One region of the Paenibacillus allorhizoplanae genome, then DNA from elsewhere that is predicted to be linked to it. Evidence: riboswitches for the same ligand, from Rfam matches in the RefSeq annotation. Region 1 holds a riboswitch; each other region holds the start of a gene.
The links. Region 1 has a riboswitch for ZMP and ZTP ahead of rpiB (ribose 5-phosphate isomerase B). Riboswitches for the same ligand answer to the same signal wherever they lie in the genome.
Positions count from the first base shown of each region.

Region 1 (6,897 bases):
CAGGCTGAGCAGCAAATAGTTAACGCCTTGGGCGAGCCGGTCGCCTGTGGTCATGTGACGCATGGATGATTCCTCCTTCTACCAGATTTGTCCGTCGAATTTTTTGGCAATCCGATTCGCACCCAGTACAAGCACGAAGCCGATTACTGATTTAAACAACCCGACAGCGGTAGCAAGTCCAATACGTCCCTCTTGTAAACCGACCCGATACACCCATGTCTCGATAACATCGGCCTTCTCTTGATTAAGCGGATTGAGCATAATGAAGATTTGATCAAAACCAACATCAAGAATGGCGCTGAGCCGCAGCACCAGCATGAGGATAATGACGTTGCGAATACCTGGCAGTGTAATATGCCATAACTGACGGGACTGAGAGGCGCCATCCATCGTTGCTGCTTCGTAAAGGCTCGGATCGATACCCGTGAGTGCTGCCAAGTAAATGATGGCCCCCCAGCCGACTGACTGCCAAATATCCGTTGTTACGATAAGGGTTCGGATCAGACCAGACTCCGTTAAGAAGGATATGCGGTCTAAGTGGAGGGCGGTTAACAACTGGTTAACGAGCCCTGTTCCAGGTGCGAGGAACGCAACCAGCAAGCCGTAAATTATGACCCATGACAGAAAGTGAGGCAGGTAGGTCAGGGTTTGAATGGTTCTTTTGAACCCCGCCCCAGTAACGGCATTAAGCATTAACGCTAGAATAATCGGTGCTGGAAATGAAAAGACGAGCTTGTAAAACGAAATGAGAATGGTGTTTCCGATAATTTGCTTGAAGTACACACCATCGAAAAATAGCTGAAAGTTCTGCCAGCCGACCCACGGGCTTTCCCAGAGTCCTTGCAGGACGTTGTAGTTCTTAAATGCAGCGGCGATGTACACCATCGGCACATATTTGAATACCGCAAAGTACAGCAAGCCCGGAATTAATAGGGAATACATCACACCGTATCTTCGCAGCAGGTTCATCGTTCGATGCATGAGCTGCCTCTCCTCTCTCTGTTTGTTATACCTTCATTGTAGCGCCGCGGAAGGAGCGATCCTTTTCATATCTTTGGCAGATGGTCTAAAATCTTCGGAAATACGAAAGCCGCCTCCTAGTTGGAGACGGCTTTGCTAGATCAATTATCGACGAGCTTGATGTAATCGTAGGCTAATGGAATTCGGATGTTATATGATCGGCTTCCCTCCCGTTCAAGCACGGCGCACAGCAGGACGGCAGGCATTCCGCTCTCGTCGAACCATAGCTGGGGGCGTTCCAGTCTGAGGACGGATTGTGCGACCTGATGAGCCCAGGGAATTTGTAAATCGAAAGCCAGTACATGCCGCGATGGTCGCCATGAAATTCCGTCTGATGATTCAAATAAGGCCACAGAACCACGTTCAGATTTCGTAAAATAACCTTGAAAATCCTTCATCAATGCATAGTACGCATTGCCCTGACACCAAACACAAGGGTCCTCTACCGCCCAATCGTTCGTTGGGTTCGTTACTGTTGGGGCTGGCTGCTTGCGGAATGGTCCAAGCGGATGATCAGCAAAGGCAACACCAGCGTTAACAGCTCCACCCTTTGGCGGAGGGCCCTCAGCCACACCTTTGTACATCATCAGGATACGGCCGTCAGCGGACACACACACCGTAGGGTTGCTCGTCATGAGTCCATCCCACTCTTCTGGGGAGACATCGAGCACGGGCGACGTCCCTCGAGTCCATGGACCAGCGGGATGATCGGCCACAGCAACGCCGATACGTTGATGGTTGCGATACGCCCACCAAGTTGCCTCATCGGCAGGTTGGTCGAGATCAAACTCGGGGCCATGCGTTCCCATGTAATACAAGTAATAACGATTACCATAGCGCAAAATGGCTGGATTGTGTGCCACATCCTTGTCCCAGCTCGCTACGCCATCTCTACATGTCCAAACCGTATCCACGTGATGGAACGGACCCAACGGATTATTGGCAACCGCATAGGCGATTTCGGAATGCGTGGCCCATGCCTCAAAACCAGCACGTTCAGGCCAACGCGAATAATACAAGTAAAACCTCCCCTCCGCATCTTGTGTCATCGATCCACACCAAACATGCCATCCATCTAGCTCGAACTTCGCCCCAGCCGGCACGGGCCGAAGCATCTCCTGAAAATTCATGCACACCTCTCCTAGCTGTGTAAGGGTTTACATTCATACAGAACCAGTGTAAGGCGTCTACCGCGCGGAAAGGTTTCATATTTTCGTAAGTTGGTTTGAAGTTTTGGGATGTATGAGTAGCGGATTGATGTGTAGTTCGCGGGGCAGCCGGGAGTTGGGGGGAACAAAAAAAAGACCAGCTCCTATGAGCTGGCCCTATAAAAGCTACTAGTAAGTCAAACCTAGGTAAAGCGGGAATTGTGCCGTTAGATCAGACACCATGCCACGAGCTTTCTCAAGCGTAGCTTCGTCTTTCGGATTTTTCAAAGTAAGACCGATAACCTTCGCGATTGTTTTCATCGCTTCTTCGTCCATGCCGCGGGAAGTAACAGCTGGTGTACCCAAACGGATACCGCTTGTTACGAACGGGCTAGTTGGGTCGAAAGGAATCGCGTTTTTGTTCGCTGTAATACCGATTTCATCCAAAACGTGCTCAGCGTCTTTACCGGAGATGTTCAGGTTACGCAAGTCAACCAACATCAAGTGGTTGTCTGTACCGCCGGAAACAAGGTTGATACCTTCAGCTGTCAGAGCAGTCGCCAATGCTTGAGCGTTGTTGATGACATTTTGACCGTAAACTTTGAAATCTGGTTGAAGAGCTTCACCAAAGGAAACAGCTTTAGCCGCAATTGTATGCATCAAAGGCCCACCTTGGGAACCAGGGAATACCGCTTTATCAATCGCTGCAGCCCATGCTTTCTTCGTAAGAATCATACCGCCGCGAGGACCACGAAGCGTTTTGTGTGTTGTAGTTGTTACGAAATGTGCATGTGGCACTGGGTTCGGGTGCAAACCAGCTGCTACTAGACCTGCAATGTGCGCCATATCAACGAAGAACAATGCACCTACATCGTTAGCGATGGAAGCCAATGCTTCGAAATCAATCGTACGCGGGTACGCACTTGCACCAGCAACTAACATGCGAGGCTTATGTTTGAAAGCTGCTTTACGAACATCATCGTAGTCGATGCGGAAATCTTTTTCGCTTACGCCGTAAGCTACGAAGTTGTACAGAATACCGGAAGCATTTACTGGGCTACCGTGTGTTAAGTGACCACCATGCGCAAGGTTCATACCAAGAACCGTGTCACCAGGGTTTAGAGCAGCCAAGTAAACAGCCATGTTCGCTTGTGCACCGGAATGCGGTTGAACGTTAGCGTGCTCAGCACCGAAGAGCTCTTTCGCGCGATCACGAGCGATATCTTCCACGATGTCTACGTACTCACAGCCACCGTAGTATCTTTTGCCTGGGTAACCTTCAGCATATTTGTTCGTAAGTACAGTACCCATAGCTTCAAGAACCGCTTGGCTCACGATGTTCTCGGAAGCAATTAGCTCAATTTTGTCGCGTTGACGGCCAAGCTCAAGGTTCATTGCTTCTACGATTTTCGGATCTTGCTTGCTCAAAAAGTTTGTCATATGGAATTCCTCCTAAAGATGATAGTTAACATGTAATTAGCAATCTGCATCAGGTGCAGCTTGTTGATAAAGTTGATCCGCCAGATCTGCGGAATATACAGCTCTAGTACCACCGATGAGCTTCGGTCTAGCGAATGCCATCGTGACATAAGCCTGGCCAATATGGCGAACCGGCGGCCTTACGGGAACAGCGACTCTGCGCAGATGCATCCCAATCAGCGTTGAGCCAATATCGATGCCTGCATGCGCTTGAATCGTCTCGACAACAACCGGCTTCACGAAGTGTCTGTACGCATAAGAAGCCATCGAACCCCCAGCCTTCGGCACGGGAATCACAGATACCGGTTCAAGCTGCGGCGCCAGCGCCAGCAACTCTTCCTCCACAATCAGCGCACGATTCAAATGCTCGCAGCACTGATAGGCTGCATGCAGCCCGAACTCCCCGCAAATGCGCGCAACCGTCTCAAAAATTGGCTTCGCTGCATTAAGCGTACCCGATGTTCCAATCCGATGCCCGAGAATTTCACTCGTACTCGTACCGATCACAAGAATGTTACCGGGGCGAAGCCCGCCCACTGTAACCAGCTCACGCAGATTCGCTTCCAAAGCTTCTGCTGCTGCTATAGGGTCAAATACGGAATCACTCATTAATCATCCTCATTTCTAGGGATGTACCGTGAAACGATCCTCGATGCTCTGCAATTTATTGATGCGGTTCTTATGGCGGACACCTTCTGAAAACTCGGTTTCCAACCAAATTTTAACAATTTCCTCTGCTACCCCAGGTCCAACAACTCGCTCACCCATCGCTAGCACGTTCGTATCATTATGTTCGCGCGTCGCTTTCGCGGAGAAGAGGTCATGCACAAGTGCACAGCGAATTCCCGGAACTTTATTGGCAGCAATAGACATCCCAATGCCAGTTCCACAAAGCAGAATACCTTTATCTGCCTCTCCTGAAACGACTTTTTCGCAAACTTGAAGTGCATAATCCGGATAATCGACGGAGTCGCCGCAGCTGCATCCGAAATCGATCACTTGATGACCTAATGATTCAATAAAAGGAATGATAACATCTTTCAAACGATAGCCTGCATGATCTGCACCTAAAGCAATTTTCATGAATAAAACGCTCCTTTTTGACTGTTTGAATTCGACCATCCTATTATATCCCAAAGCTCACCAAAAACGAAAAAAAGAGCGCACACGCTAAAAAACGCGCGTTGCTCTTTTGCCCAGGCGACCGGCCGTATAGCTCAATGCTCCATTGTGGTTACTCCCACTCGTCGCCAGTTACATTGAGTCTTGCTTGTTATTTGTATTTTATCGCATTCCTAGCGATGTGTAAAGATCTATCGGCCTAACCCACTGAGGGCCTTTATGGAAAAAGCAAACGTCCGAGTTAACCTCGGAAGGCTATCGTATTTTTTTAACCAATTTATCTAGGCTCCGACTAATTTCCTCGGCTGTATACTTATAATCCGCTAGTGAACCGCCATAGGGATCCGAAATATCATAATCAGGGATCGTGTTTTCCAGCGCATACATGCGGCTTCTTTCTTCCACAGATACCGTCTGAGATAGCGATTGTTTGAGCTGAAGCTCTGTCGCAAGCTGCTCTCGCTCTTCAATCGCCTTGAGAATGCGAGCATCGTCCTCTACATACTCTTTGAGTGTATACGTCTTCTCGACCGCATGAGGAAAGCGCCCAATCACGGTACGTTTATGCCCCGTCGTCATCGTCAAGACCAGGTCAGCCCAATCGACATCCGCAGCGCTAATCGCTAGTGAACTAATCGATTCCTTAAAACCCGCTTCATGAAGAAGTGACTGGCTGTTTCTCGATATCGGACCACCCGTCATCGCAGATACACCTGCCGAACGAACCTCCGCCGCAAGCCCCTCTTGATGCACCCTCATACGCAGCAAACCTTCAGCTAACGGACTGCGGCACGTATTTCCTGTACAGACAAATAGAATTCGCAACATGAAATCCTCCCTAGAATAAACGGCTACATCACCGTTCGTACTTACATGTATTGTATCATAGTAAAAACTTGATCCCAAACCCTAATAAGATAAGTCCACCGAATGCCTCACCATATTCCCCGACCCAACCGCTAACTCTTCTGCCTAGCAGCAAGCCCGCTATCGAGAGCAAGCCGCCAAATAGACCGAAGATCAGTACGGTAAGCACAATGTCCGTGGCAAACATCCCAAGAGAAACGCCCACTGAGAAGGAATCTATACTAACACTGAGGGCAAAAATAATAAGCCCCCATAACGTCCGATGATCGAAGGCCGAAGCCTCTTCCCCGCGTATCGAGCTATATACCATATGTGCGCCAAGCAAAATAAGTAAACATCCCCCTGCCGCCGTAGCGACATTCCCAAGAAGGAGGGAGACATACTGCCCCATAAACATCCCCATCAATGGCATGAGCACGTGAAAGAGACCGATAACAATGCTGATTTTCAAGATATCCATCAAACGAATGCCCTTCATCCCTATGCCAATTCCCAATGAAAAAGCATCTAGGCCCAAAGCAATCGCCATTATTCCAATTGTCATGAGTTGCCCAACTTGTACCCCAGATGCGAGCATAGCACGATCCCCCTTGTCCACGATTCTTTCTCAAGATATGCGGACAAACTGGGAATCATGCTAATTTAGAGGATGACCCGCTCGTGGCCTGCTGCTTTGAGCAGTCGATTCATAATGGCGCTGCCAATCCCTGCATCTGGAACACCTTCTGCAACAATATAGCTAATGCCTTTATGATCAAAAGTCCGCAGAGCGGCATAGAGGTCTCGAGCTATCGTTTCTGGCTGTGATAAGGAGCCGCAGGCGACAACGAGATCCGCTTGGTATCCGCCTACTCTTTCTTCAAAAGTCAGGATGCCCGTCGACTCTCCCCGTAACTTTGCGGCATCGATATCGCGTTGAATCCACGCTATGACTTTCAACTCGTCGTCCCCTTGAACGATGTGCATATAGCCTTTCGGCGCATAGTGCGTGTACTTCATACCTGGCGCACGAGGCGTATCCGCAGCTTCAACCTCTGTCGGTTCAGCCACATGAATATGCATGTCTGGCAAAACCTCCTGGAGCTGCTCCACAGTCACACCACCTGGCCGCAACACGTATAACTCACCATCTACAAGTTGAATAACTGTTGATTCTACACCGACACCCGTTGCACCACCGTCTACAATCCCGCCAATCTTGCCATCCAAATCATCACGCACATGCGAGGCCAGCGTAGGGCTCGGTCTACCCGAGCTATTC
Region 1 is NZ_CAKMMW010000014.1:162,461-169,357, forward strand. Features, by position in the region: gene L6I86_RS21870 (carbohydrate ABC transporter permease) at 1-63, opposite strand, end outside; gene L6I86_RS21875 (ABC transporter permease) at 79-981, opposite strand; gene L6I86_RS21880 (glycoside hydrolase family protein) at 1,122-2,150, opposite strand; gene L6I86_RS21885 (serine hydroxymethyltransferase) at 2,358-3,608, opposite strand; gene L6I86_RS21890 (TIGR01440 family protein) at 3,645-4,256, opposite strand; gene rpiB (ribose 5-phosphate isomerase B) at 4,272-4,730, opposite strand; ZMP/ZTP riboswitch at 4,835-4,915, opposite strand; gene L6I86_RS21900 (low molecular weight protein arginine phosphatase) at 5,025-5,597, opposite strand; gene L6I86_RS21905 (manganese efflux pump MntP) at 5,653-6,213, opposite strand; gene L6I86_RS21910 (L-threonylcarbamoyladenylate synthase) at 6,279-6,897, opposite strand, start outside.

Region 2 (6,897 bases), on a different contig from region 1:
TCGTGAATGCTGTTCCTGAATTTGAAGAGCATCATTTGGTGCTAAATGGCTGTTCGGATCTGATGCTGGATGTGTTCGGCGAAAAGGGGAAGTCTGCTCGATCGGTTTTCGGCGCTGTTTCACTTAGAGATAATCTGCCGATTATTGTAGATTCCATTTTTGAAGTAGCGGAATGAGAATAATGAGCGGGCGGTCCATGATGAATCATTGATCGTGCCGCTCTAATTTTTTTTAGTGATGCATAATGGAATCAATGATATCATTGGCATGAGTATTTATTGAACGTTGGAAAATTAAATGTGCATCTTTATTTATTTTTCAAATAAGGTTTGGAGGAATTGTGAAGTGAAGAAAGCAAGATGGAAGCTACTTACCTATGTGCCTTTTTTAGCAGTCATCGTCATCATCGGAATCATTCAGTCTTTCATGTTAGCTAATGAAAATGTGAAGCCATATCCAGAACCATTCGGCCGTGCAACGGAATTACCACAGTTGGCAACCTATGGTGAACCTGTACAAATGATTGGTGATGGTAGTTTCACCTATTTAGCGGGGAAAACACTCCAAATCGTCACAATTGATGAGGAGGGACGTCAGAGTACGGAAAGTCGTCCTTTACCTGATGTTGGCGTTGTCCGTACCTATAAGATGATAGATAAGGATCATGTTATATGGATCGGGGACAGCAATAAACTGTATGAAAGTGAATGGAAGAGTGGTTCATGGAGTTCGAAGAACGCACTCATGGAGAACGAGATTGTTCGTGTGCAAACTGTCGTTGGCCCTAAGGGGAATAGCGTTATCCTAGCGTACAATGATTCATCGCTTTATGTCAGCGAATTTCATCCGAATGCCAAGCTTACCTGGACTACACTTGATATAGCGAATGTGAAGCAAGTTCATGGTGTATGGGATACCTCTGGGGACAGCTTATCTCTTGTTTACGCCGTTAGTAAAGATGGCAGTGAATCCTTTCACTACGCGAAGCTTGCAGAGGCATCATGGAAGCCACTTGTGCAGATCAAGCTGAAGGACGTAGATTATGCAACGAGCAGCTTAGATGATATGGCGCTAGGCGTAGATGGTTCTACATTTATGACCGCGTATACAACGAGCTCACGCAAATCAGGTAAGAGCACCTTACATATGCTCACTTTCACAGAGAATCAACCCAATAGGATACAAGATGAGGTTATTAACCTACCGGTCACCAAGGGGAACGATTCCGATACCATTTTGCATCCGACATTTACGCATTCAACTTCTGGTGAAGTAACGCTTGTCGCATCGTCCGTTTACGAGAAAAATAGGCGTCAAACGAGTCAAGAGGTGTACAAGATTAGCTTTAAGGATGGCAAAATGTTGAATGCTGCGCGGATCAGCCAATTCGGTGGTTTTTCCGTATATCCGATTTTTGCTTGGAACCAAGGGAGTTCACTAGCCATATGGCTGGACGCCGTTAACGCTGATACGTATCGCGTTTATTACACCACAGATCAGCTTCCTTATGCGGAGCGAATGAACAGCATTCATGCAGAGGACTATCAGCAAGCTGCTGGGAATTTGCCGTTGTTTTGGGGGATTGGCGTACTCACGGCACTAATTAGCTTAAAATGGATTCTATTGCCTGGCCTTTATTTAATCGTGATGAGTGTCTTTTGGCAGTATCACTATGACGAGCATGCGAAGCGGCATTTTGGCATATCTATGGCGATGTACCTCGTGGTAAAGGCGTTATTTATTGGTGATTACCGTAAACCGATTGCGCTGCAGGTGATGCCGGATTTCTTGCAATCGGTTTGGGTTAGCTTGATTTTACTACTTCTGTTTGCTGCGATTTCGTATGGGTTAACCCGCTTGTGGAGAAAAGGCTTGTCCGAACGGAATGTTGGACTTGAGATGTTTTACTTCGTCGTTCTTGATGTTTTCATGACAAATATGTGGTATTCATTCTTTATGTCACCTGCAACCTTGTCATGATGTTGGTGCAAAGTAATTGAAAATAATGGCATTCATTGTTATGATAGAAGTACTAATAAACGATGTGTGACTGGCGGAGCATGGGGAACCATGAGGGAGCATATCGATAACGGCCGTACGCCTGGGCAAGAGGTAAGGGGAAATCCCCTTACCTCTTTATGTTTGAACCTAACTTGAGAGGAATGATAAGATGACCGCGGAAACCGTAATCTTGGATGGGAATCGAGTGGCAACAGACATGAAAGAAGCGCTGAAAGGTAGAATTAATCAATTAGCCGGGAAGGGGATCATTCCTTGCTTGGCTACGATTTTGGTCGGTGGTGATCCATCGTCAGCTACGTATGTGAAAATGAAAGGAAATGCCTGTAAACGACTTGGCATCAGGTCGATTCGTATTGAGCTTCCCGAGCATACCTCGACAGCCGATTTGATTGCTGAAATTCAGAAACTGAATGTTGACCCTTCTGTCCATGGGATTTTGTTACAACACCCGGTGCCTCATCATATTGATGAAAGGGCTGCATTTGAAGCGATCGGCATTGAGAAAGATGTAGATGGCGTTACGACGCTTGGATTTGCTCAAAATGCTTTCGGCTTCGCAAATTTCCCTTCTTGTACGCCGGCTGCGATACTTGCTATCATGGATTATTATCGCATTTCAATGGAAGGCAAGCACGCTGTTGTCATAGGGCGAAGCCCCATTCTCGGAAAACCTGTTTCCATGATGTTACTCAATCGGAATGCAACAGTAACGACATGCCATTCAAAGACTGCGAACTTAGAAGAGATGATACGATTAGCTGATATTGTGGTAGCGGCGGTTGGGAAACCGAAATTTGTGCAAGGGGATTGGATTAAACAAGGGGCCGTCGTGTTGGATGCGGGCTATAACGAAGGCAACATTGGGGATGTTGATTATGAGGCCTGTAAGGAACGAGCATCAGCAATTACGCCTGTTCCTGCAGGAGTTGGGCCTGTCACAATCGCTACCTTGTTGAAACACACCGTCGATGCGGCAGAAAAGTTAGCGTAGCCCAGGATGAAAAGGGGGAGCAAGATGAAATTATTTCACGTCAGTGAAGAAAAAAATATTTCTATTTTCAACCCAAGACTTCCTTCAAGGCAAGATCTGGACCCAACCAAAGGATTAGTCTGGGCGATTAATGAGAAATGTTTCCCCAATTTTCTAACGCCTCGGAACTGTCCGAGAGTTACTTTTCATGCCAATGAGGCTACTACGGAGGAAGATAGGAAGAACTATTTATCTTCTAATGCCATAAATCACGTCGTAGCGATTGAACATAAATGGTTTGAAATCATGAAGAATACAACGTTGTATATCTATGAGTTTGATACGTCAGATTTTTATTTACAGGATCTTGGAGCAGGATATTATGTGAGCGAGAAATCACAGGTTCCCATCCGTCGATTCGAAATTCAAGATCTCTTTGGTGAGCTTTTTAAAAGAAACATAGTAGTCCGACTTCTGGGAAATTTGTGGGATTTATCTGATAAAATACAGCAAACGAGTTTTCAATATTCGATGTGTCGGATGGGCTTTGCTGAGCAGAGACTAACTGAAGTTTAGATCAGATTTTTTTGAAAATAGTGATGAATATTGGGGGGATTATCTTGACATTAACAATCTATGTTGTGGATGCTTTCACGGATCAAGTATTCAAAGGAAATCCTGCTGCTGTTTGTTTAACTTCTGAACCTCTTGATGATGAGTTGATGCAACGAATTGCTTCTGAAATGAATCTGTCAGAAACAGCTTTTTTGTTTCCTCAGCAAGAAGGGTTTTCACTTAGATGGTTTACACCTATTGCTGAGGTGGATTTGTGCGGTCATGCTACTTTGGCTAGTGCTCACATGTTGTGGGCAACAGGGATTTTACCACTGAACCAAAGAGCTAGTTTCTTTACCAGAAGTGGACTTATAACGGCAATAAAGCATGATGCTTGGATTCAACTTAATTTTCCGTCAGAACCTGTGATTGCGTGTGAATATCCATCCGAATTGGTGGATGCACTTCAAATTGTTCCTTTATATGTTGGACGAAATAGATGGGATTATTTCATTGAAGTTGAATCTGAAGACATCATTAAGCGTCTAAGTCCTGATTTTTCTTTGTTGCAAACGATTCAAACACGAGGGATCAATGTGACAAGTCGTTCGAAAGAATTTGACTTTGTTTCAAGATGCTTTTTCCCAGCTGTTGGTGTGAATGAAGACCCCGTAACGGGCTCATCTCATTGTGGTCTTGCCCCATATTGGGGTAAGAAATTAAATAAAACGGACATGTATGCGTATCAGGCATCCGCTAGAGGCGGCATACTAAAAATTAGTTTACATGAAAACAGAGTTCTACTGTCAGGACAAGCAGTTACAGTTATGAAGAGCGAGTTGTTCATCTAGCATAAGGAGAGATAGTAATGGCGCGCATTTTATTTATGAATGGTGGATCAGAGGGACATATCAATCCCACTATTGGAGTCGTGCAGGAGCTGATTTCCCGTGGTGAAGAGGTCGTGTACTTTTGCATAGAAGCGTTTAGAGAGCGAATCGAGAACACGGGAGCAACCGTACGAACATTTGACGACCAAAAGTTTATAAAAGCCTTCATCTCAGGTGGAAGAAATTCCTTGTTGGAGAGAATTAACGGTCTTTTACTTACCGCAGATATTGTTATACCGAGCGTGCTTGAACAGATCAAAAATGAGAAATATGATTATATCATTCATGATTCCATGTTCGGTTGTGGACGTTTACTTGCTCAGATACTTAAACTGCCAGCAATTAATTCTTGCACATCTTTTGCGCAGTCCAAAGAATCCATTGAGCTAGAGTTGGAACATTTTTCAAATAACGTCCCTGCTGAAATCCTTAAACCAATTTATAAGAAATACCAAAACCTTACGATGATGGTAAAGGAAAAATATGATATAGAAATCCATTCTCCTTATGAAGTATTGTGTAATCCAGCACCGCTTACAATCGTATATACCACTAGGGAGTTTCAACCGAATGGTGTATCGTTCGACCAGTCCTATCAATTCGTAGGGCCATCGATCTCAACACGATTAAGCTCAGAAAGCAATGCATTTATAAGAATTCAAACTGAAAAACCAATTTACATTTCATTGGGAACTGTGTTTAACCGATCCATTAATTTCTATAAACTTTGTATCGAGGCATTGGGGAATACTGAACATGCCGTTGTCATGTCAATTGGGAATAACGTTCAATTATCTGATTTAGGTGAAATTCCAACTAACTTTACTGTGAAACCGTATGTTCCACAAACGGAATTGCTGCCCCATACGAAGTTATTTATCACACATGGCGGCATGAATAGTACGCATGAAGGTCTCTATTTCGGGGTTCCACTCCTTGTAATCCCACAAAGCGCTGATCAACCGATAATTGCTAAGCAAGTCGAAAGTATCGGAGCAGGTGTGTCGTTGCAAATGCTAACTTTGAGTGCTAAGCAACTAAGGGAAGCCGTAGATCAGGTGTTAAGTGACTCTTCATTATTGACTGCTGTTGCAAAAATAAGGGAATCTTTTCGAGAATCAGGTGGGTATCGTCAGGCTGTTGATGAGATTTTTAAGTTTAAAAGGGAGTTAGGGATTTAAGTAGAATGAAGACCCTCAGCATGTTGCTGGGGGTCTATTTTCTCAAAAAATAGATTCCTAATTATGGTAGAATATACAGAGTTGATTTTATTTTTGTAACTGGAAGAAGTTTGTTGCCATATTGTTGGGTTCGTGGTAATTGGTCCTACGATTACGATTTTAATATCGCGGTTGTTTAATTAACGAACAGTCACATTCATTGCTTCTATTGACATAATTACTTCGATTTGGATTGGAGATTCAGCTAATGAGAATGCATACAGATCCCAAAGGAGATGCCTACAAGCAAGTCATTGATTTAGCGATACGAAATTCGGAATGTTTTGTACTTAGCGAAAGACTATGGCATCTTGCAGATGGGGAACAGAAGCTATACACAAGCGTGTTAGCAGCGTTAGAGCCTTACCTGGTGAAAACAATCATCATCCAAGGCGAGAATATCGAAGATGTTATTCAAATTAAAAAAGAATATCGCAGCCATGCTTTTTACACCGCGGGAACTTATTATTTGTATAAATGCTGTGAAGAAAGCGGAAATTTACTGAAACAGATGGCAAATCAGTTGTCGGATTGGATATTCCCTAAACTTCCGGAAGACTTATGTTTCTTGAAAGAAGGTGGTGGAGACTACCTTTATTCGATTGTCCATGAAGATCAGTATGGGATGGATGTAACCGAGGAAGAAGCAATGGGATTGATGGATGAAATGACAGGACTTTTTCTAAAAATAGCGGCTCACACGAACTTTGATCGTTTACTAGACGATGCCATTAAACATAAAACGGATAGGCTGTATATTAGTCGACATCAATTGACAGAGTTGCCTGAGAGAATCCGGGAGCTTACGGAGCTGCGCAAACTAGACATTTTTGAACAAGATCTTTACTACTTACCTGAGGCGTTGTTTGAGTTAAGTAAGCTTGAAAGCTTGACAATCCAAACAGCTGATTTAGCGTATATTCCAGCATCCATAGCGAAGTTGAGGAACCTAAGCGTACTTTGCATCCAATGCGGAAGCTCTGATCGACCGACTCCAGAATACAAGATAAAGCCGAAGGAAGAAATCAGCCTAACCGCCTTGCCAGCAGAAATTGGAGAGCTTGAGAAACTGGAACAATTAACGATCCAATATACCTCGATACATGACTTGCCGGTCGAGCTAATGAAGTTGAAGAAGCTGCGATTATTAAATGTAGCCATGTGTATGATTGATCGGAAGCCTGATTTTCTCAATGAAATGGAGCAATTGGGATATATAAATTTGTCTCGAGATTCGTTG
Region 2 is NZ_CAKMMW010000002.1:154,293-161,189, reverse strand. Features, by position in the region: gene L6I86_RS03290 (RidA family protein) at 1-176, shown strand, start outside; gene L6I86_RS03285 (hypothetical protein) at 346-1,980, shown strand; ZMP/ZTP riboswitch at 2,037-2,114, shown strand; gene L6I86_RS03280 (bifunctional 5,10-methylenetetrahydrofolate dehydrogenase/5,10-methenyltetrahydrofolate cyclohydrolase) at 2,171-3,013, shown strand; gene L6I86_RS03275 (DUF6886 family protein) at 3,038-3,568, shown strand; gene L6I86_RS03270 (PhzF family phenazine biosynthesis protein) at 3,613-4,398, shown strand; gene L6I86_RS03265 (macrolide family glycosyltransferase) at 4,416-5,618, shown strand; gene L6I86_RS03260 (leucine-rich repeat domain-containing protein) at 5,866-6,897, shown strand, end outside.
Region 2: linked by a shared signal. The riboswitch ahead of L6I86_RS03280 (bifunctional 5,10-methylenetetrahydrofolate dehydrogenase/5,10-methenyltetrahydrofolate cyclohydrolase) and the one ahead of rpiB (ribose 5-phosphate isomerase B) in region 1 are both predicted to bind ZMP and ZTP.

Region 3 (6,897 bases), on a different contig from region 1:
TCCATGCCGGTACCACTTGCAAAGGGTGTTCCCACGGAAGACTACCCATGGTTCTGGTCTGTGTATCGTTGGCTAGATGGTGAGAATGCGACAGTTGGACAATTAGACAGCTATAACCAAGCAGCAACAGTTCTGGCACATTTCGTTAATGCTATGCAAACCGTGGACCCTACGGATGGGCCAGCCCCAGGTTCTCACAATTCTGGCAGGGGAGAACCTTTAGCGATGCGAGATGGGGCAGTTCGAGATGCTATCGCGAGTTTAAAAGAAATCATCGACCCTGTCGTGGCACAGGCTGCATGGGAATTGGCGCTTCATGCTCCTGTATGGCAAGGACAAGGTGTTTGGATCCATGGAGATTTGCATCCGGGGAATCTTCTCATTGAACAGGGCGAGCTTAGCGCTGTGATTGACTTTGGCACCTTAGGCGTGGGTGATCCTGCCTGTGACCTTATGGTGGCATGGACATTTCTTACATCGGAGAGCCGTGGAAATTTCCGCAGCTTGTTAACGGTCGATGAAGCAACTTGGTCGCGAGCGCGCGGCTGGGCACTTTCCTTCGGATTGATCGCTTACGCTTACTACTTAGACAAGAATCCAGGGCTTGCGGCCATTTCGCGACGCGCGATTGATGAGGTGCTTAGCGAGCATGCGAAGCTATACGCATAATTGAATTTAAGTTCACAATGATTTGTAGATAGGAGAAATACATCATGCTTAGTGCCATCTTACAAGGAATTCTTTTATCAGCAGGTCTGATCTTGCCGTTAGGTGTACAAAATGTATTTGTTTTTAATCAAGGTGTGACACAACCTCGTTTAATTAGAGCGTTACCGGTCGTTCTTACAGCATCACTTTGTGATACGGCATTCATTACTTTGGCTATTTTAGGAATATCCGTCATTATCGTTACGATACCTGCTATTAAGTTCGTGCTTTTCATATTAGGTATCCTGTTCCTTATCTATATGGGGATTGTGACGTGGAAAAGCAAACCTGCCGCCACGACATCCGATGAAAAAGCGTTATCACCTAAGAAGCAGATCGCATTTGCTGCATCGGTTTCACTTTTAAATCCTCATGCGATTTTGGATACGATTGGAGTCATAGGAACCAGTTCTATCCATTATGTTGGAAAAGAAAAATTGGTATTTGCAATTGCCTGTATACTCGTGTCATGGATTTGGTTTTTTACGCTTGCCGTCGTGGGGAGACAGGTTGGGAAATTAGATAAATCGAACACATTTATGAATTATCTCAATAAAGCTTCAGCGTTGATCATGTGGGCGACTGCCGTTTATTTACTTACGCAATTAGTCTAAACGAAATAGGGCATGGCTGAAGACTTTTTTCTTGATTTTCACAGTTATGTCCGACTATAATAAAGGAAATATTTGGTATGTGTAACTGGCGAAACGTAGATCACTACGGGGGAGCACATATTCCATAACAGCCGTTCGCCTGGGCAAAGTATTTGATCAATCGATCAAATGCTTTTTTTATTTCGAGGAGGAGAATGGAATGGAACGAGCTAGAAATGTGGCGGTCCTCATTTATGAAAAGGTGGATTTATTGGATATTGCAGGGCCATTCGATGTGTTTGGGGTATCGAGTAATTGGGGCAAAGATTTCAAGGTTTATACAGTTGGCGAAAAGCAAAATCCTGTGAACACAGTCAGCGGCCTTACGATTCAACCCAAATACAGCTTCGACAATTGCCCATTGCCAGACATTTTGATTGTACCCGGTGGTTTAGGCTCACGCACTGAAATGAACAACGCAGCGATTACCTCATGGATTAACCAAACTTCTGCTAGTGCGGAAATCGTTTTATCCGTTTGCACAGGTGCGCTATTGTTAGCGAAGGCAAACCTACTGGACGGTTTACGAGTGACGACCAATCGAAATGCATTTGATTTATTGCGCGAAAATGCACCACCTAGTGCTGTGATCGTTGAGGATGTTCGATATGTGGATAATGGCAAGATTGTGATGTCCGCTGGGGTTACCGCGGGATTCGATGCTGCGCTCTATGTCGTTGCTAGGTTATTTGGCGAAGAAAGAGCGCTCGCTTCCGCTGCTAAAATTGAGTATCATTGGCACAAAGATGAGAAAACGACAGCGCTGCAACAAAACGATGTATTTAGCATTAGAAAAGCTCAAATAGAAGATGTAGATAACATTCAGAAATTGTTTATTGAAGCAGCTCACTGGATTCAATTGTCAAAGGGATTCACACAGTGGAGAGAGGATTCGTTTACCAAAGCCTACGTAACATCTTTCATTCATGAGCAAGAAGTATTTGTCGCATGTCAGAAGGGTGAGATAATTGGTTGCTTTTCCATCCAGTGGAAGTACGAAGAGATTTGGGGAGACTTGTTCCATGATGATGCTGGATACGTACACCGGTTAGTCGTTGCGCGAAAATATAAAGGAGAGAGTTTCGGCAGCAGGTTATTATCTTGGGCAGAGGACTATATAAAGAACAAGGGGAAAGGCTGGCTGCGTTTAGATTGTATGGCAGATAACCCAACATTGAATGACTACTATCGTAGCCTTGGATTCATTTATCAGGGTAGATTCGATGGTCGCGGTTGGAGCGCCAACTTATATGAACGAGAAATTGAATAAGTAAGGTAATCGCAATCTAATAAAGCTGCCCGACAAGTAGAATAATCTATTTGAGGGCAGCTTTTGTGCGCTCACGGGGATAAACTCAACCACTATCTGATAATCAGTAAATCGTTCTATGAAATAGTGGATTTTGTTTCTTGAAGGGTTGAAGGGAACTTCTTAGAATGAGAGGGGGCTTCCTCTGGTTTGTTCTCTTTCCAGATCCCTTTATGATAGACTAAGAAAATATTTGACATTGAACAGCTGAAGCGAGGGATATTCACGTGCCGTTACTAAACTGGTTTTCATCTTTAACCTTAAAAAATCGCCTTTTCCTGGCGTTCATCGTACTTATTCTTCTGCCGTTCTCTGTCTTGGATATTTATAATTTTCAAAAAGTGAAGCTCAATTTACAACAAAAAACGAGTGAACAAAGCCTTGTACAAATGAACAAAATGAATGAATCACTTGAAAGTCTGCTCGCTACAACGTTTAAGACGATTACGATGTTCGAGCAAGATTCATCCGTCATTTCCGTGTTAAAGCAGCCAGAAGCAGTCGATCAAATCGTCAATCAACGTAAAATTGAAGAACGTTTTCGTTCGGTAACGAATAGTCTGTTCATCTCTAGTCCACCCGTTTTCTATACGATTGCTGATTTACTCGGTAATGTGTATACCTCATTCCCGCCAGCGCAGCGCTTAAATTATGAATTGATACAGTCAAAGCCTTGGTTTAAGAGTGCTTTAACTGCTTCTGCACCGTATCAATGGCAGTTGGAAAGTAATGAAGTGCTGTTTGATGTTAACAAAAGCCCGCAGCTAGTTGCCATTTCTACTCCTATAAGGGACGCAGATGGTATCATTCGAGCGATCATACACATCGCTGTGGATTACGAAAGCTGGTTTAAATCAGCTACTAACGGAAGTCCAACCTCCGATCAGTATTATTTGATAGATCAAAGAGGAATCGAGATCGTTCACTCTGGTGCAGAAAAGTCTACCATGGCATTGGAGTCACCGATCAAAGATCGTTTGCTTGCAGACGGTTCCAGTAGTGGCTTTTTCATACATGGCAGTACGTTTATTAACTATACCGTTGTACCCTCATTCCATGCCTATTTAATCAAAACAGTGCCATCGAATGTACTCTTTGCTGAGCTTCGATCGATTCAGAAAGCCTATATGGGTACACTTATTGTTTTCACAATCGCCTTCATGCTGATCACGTTGCTTATCGCGTCTGCGGTTACGCGTCCACTTCGACTCATTCAAGCTAAAATGCTCGATGTCGTTCGGAAAGATTTGAAAGTAAGACTTCCTGATCAAAGATACGGCGGGGACATTCAGCCCATTGTACAAGCCTTCAATCAAATGATTGTCGATATGAACGGCCTCATACAACGCTTAAAAGTTGAGGAACGGCAGAAGGAAGCTAGTCGATTCCAAATGCTGCTTTCGCAGATGAATCCTCATTTCTTGTTGAATACGTTGAACACAATTCGCTGGCTGGCTTTGGAAAAAGGGGACAACGCGATTCCGAAAATTTGTGTGTCGCTTGGAAGATTAACAGAGGCAGGATTGAAGCTCGATGTAGATCTCATTCATTTGGAACAAGAGTTAGAGCTTGTCCGAGGTTATGTCTATATCCAACAATTCCGATATGATCAGAAGTTTCAAGTTGACTATGTGTATGCCGATGACTTGACATACGCACTCGTACCGAAACTTAGCCTTCAACCGATCGTGGAAAATGCCATTTATCACGGAATTTCGCAGATTCAAGAGAAAGGTCACATCTCGATCCATGTTTATACGAAAGAATCACATCTTATCCTTGAGGTGGTCGATAATGGCATCGGTCTCGTAAAAAGTGAAGGAGTGTCCAAAAAGGACCATAATGGCATCGCTTTACAAAATTTGAGAGAGCGTTTAGCCCTCCTTTTCAAGAAAGAAGCAAGTCTTGAATTCGTTCCGGTATCACAGGGTTGCAGGGTACGTATCCAGCTTCCGCTCCTTATGTCCACCCCTTACCAGAAAGGAAGTGATTCCCATGTGGACCGTTCTACTCGTTGAGGATGAGGTATTCGTTCGAAGAAAAGTGAGAGAAACGATGCCTTGGAAGGAAATGGGCTTCACCATCATTGGAGAAGCAGGTAATGGCTTAGAGGCGATGGAGAAAATTCGTGAATGCCAACCTGACGTTGTCATCACAGATATTGTCATGCCGCTGATGAATGGTGTGGACTTGTTGAAACAAGCGCGGAAGGAAGGCTTCACAAGTCGTTTCGTCATGCTGACGGTTATGAGTGATTTCGAGAACGTTCAGCAAGCGCTGGAGTTCGGCGCGTCCAGTTATATGCTCAAGCTTTATATGGATCAAGAGACATTAGCAGAGACAATGAGTAAGGTAGAAAAAGAGCTTATCGACCGCAGAAGTGCCGAAATACGGGAAGCTGAAGCGCTGTTATATAAACTGTGGAAGTTAATGCCCGGGGGAGCCGAGTCCCCGGAAATAAAGGGAAGCGAGCTTGAGGTTCCTGGTGTTCATGGACGCAGTCTGAGTATCATCGCGGTACAACACGGGCAACCAACCTACACACGAGATGATTTCTTCGCACTCCGTGTTATAGACAACGATGTGGCATCCGCAGCTGTCTGGCATTTGCTGACCATGGACGGGGTTAGCTACCTATTTATGTGGTTGCCAACAAATTCGCAGTTCAACATTTTTGCAGAAAAAGCCTTGCCATATAGCCTAATCTATACGGAATTAATCTCTGCTGCACACCTCATGGATACGTGGAAAAGCATTCAAATTAAATTGAATTTGGAATGGTACAATCCCACTTTCAGGGCGAAGCTATGCACTTCTGCAGGCACACCTTTGCGTGAAACTGCTGATACGTGGGGGTTGGAGCATGAAATCTGGCACAACTTGGAGCAGCTAAGATGGGATGCCGTTGTTGGCGCGGTGAATGAGCTGTGGGGTAAATTCGAAGTTCAGCAAGCTCCGCAGCTGCAAGTGAAGCAAGCAGCCGCGAGAATTGCCCATTTGTGCGCGAGAATATCGCAACTCAACACGGTTGACGAAGAGGCGATACTCGCATCCGACCATCATCGGCTAAAATTGGTGTTCATGGCTCGTTTGGAAACGCATTTCAAACACTTGAGCGCTTCGCGCATTCCTATATCTGATCATCCAGAGGTCAATAAGATCATCTCCTATTTGCATGAACACTATGTGGAGGAAATTACCTTAGACACCTTGGCAAAGTTAGTTTGCATGGATGATAAATATGTTAGCGGTTTATTTAAGAAGAAACTTGGCGTCAGTATTATTCAATATTTGCATCAGATTCGAATTGAACATGCCCAAAGATTGCTGCGGGAAACGGATCGAACGATTAGTGAGATTGGTGAACGAGTCGGGTTCGCGAATGATAATTATTTCATTAAGATTTTTAAACGTTCGACTGGCGGGACACCTGCAAGCTTCAGAAACCGAACATAAACCCTTTTCGTGTTTTTTCGACAATGTGACTTTTGTTCTATAGATTCATGGATTCTGTTTCTTATTCGCATTCGTAATGGGTGATAAAGTAGGTACTGTAAGTAATCAATTGCAGGAGGTCAATCCAAATGACAAAGAGAAAGAACACAATGATGCTTGGTGCACTAGCTCTTACTTTAGGTCTTACAGCATGCGGTAATACTTCTGGTGACTCATCCTCCAGCAACTCTAGTACGACTAGTCCTAGTACTACAGCAGCCTCTGGTAAAGTCGTAAAGTTAAAAATGTGGGGAGGCGTTCCACCAGAATCCGGCCCTCAAGCTGTGGTTGACGATTGGAATAAGAAAAACCCAGACATTCAAGTGGAGTACGAACGTTATGTAAATGACGACGCAGGAAATCTGAAGTTAGATACGGCATTGCTCACGGGTCAAAGTGTTGATTTATTCGTGAACTATTCAGGGACAGCATTGAAGAAACGTGTAGATGCAGGTGTAGCGTTGGATTTGAGCAGCTATACCGACTATAACATTGAGCAGAAGATGGGCTCGACGACGAAGGATTGGCAAGTTAATGGTAAATATTACGGTATTCCAACCGTTAAAAGTACGTTCTTCGTGTGGTTTAACAAAGAGATGCTTGATCAGGCTGGACTTAAAGTACCTACATCCTGGACATGGAAGGATATGCAGGACTATGCCACCAAATTGAAAGCCGATAAGCGCTTTGGACTTGTCCAGCATTTGGAATCGTTCCCAGATTCCTTGGATT
Region 3 is NZ_CAKMMW010000002.1:80,876-87,772, reverse strand. Features, by position in the region: gene L6I86_RS02935 (aminoglycoside phosphotransferase family protein) at 1-669, shown strand, start outside; gene L6I86_RS02930 (LysE/ArgO family amino acid transporter) at 714-1,322, shown strand; ZMP/ZTP riboswitch at 1,394-1,474, shown strand; gene L6I86_RS02925 (GNAT family N-acetyltransferase) at 1,522-2,631, shown strand; gene L6I86_RS02920 (cache domain-containing sensor histidine kinase) at 2,898-4,688, shown strand; gene L6I86_RS02915 (helix-turn-helix domain-containing protein) at 4,666-6,126, shown strand; gene L6I86_RS02910 (ABC transporter substrate-binding protein) at 6,255-6,897, shown strand, end outside.
Region 3: linked by a shared signal. The riboswitch ahead of L6I86_RS02925 (GNAT family N-acetyltransferase) and the one ahead of rpiB (ribose 5-phosphate isomerase B) in region 1 are both predicted to bind ZMP and ZTP.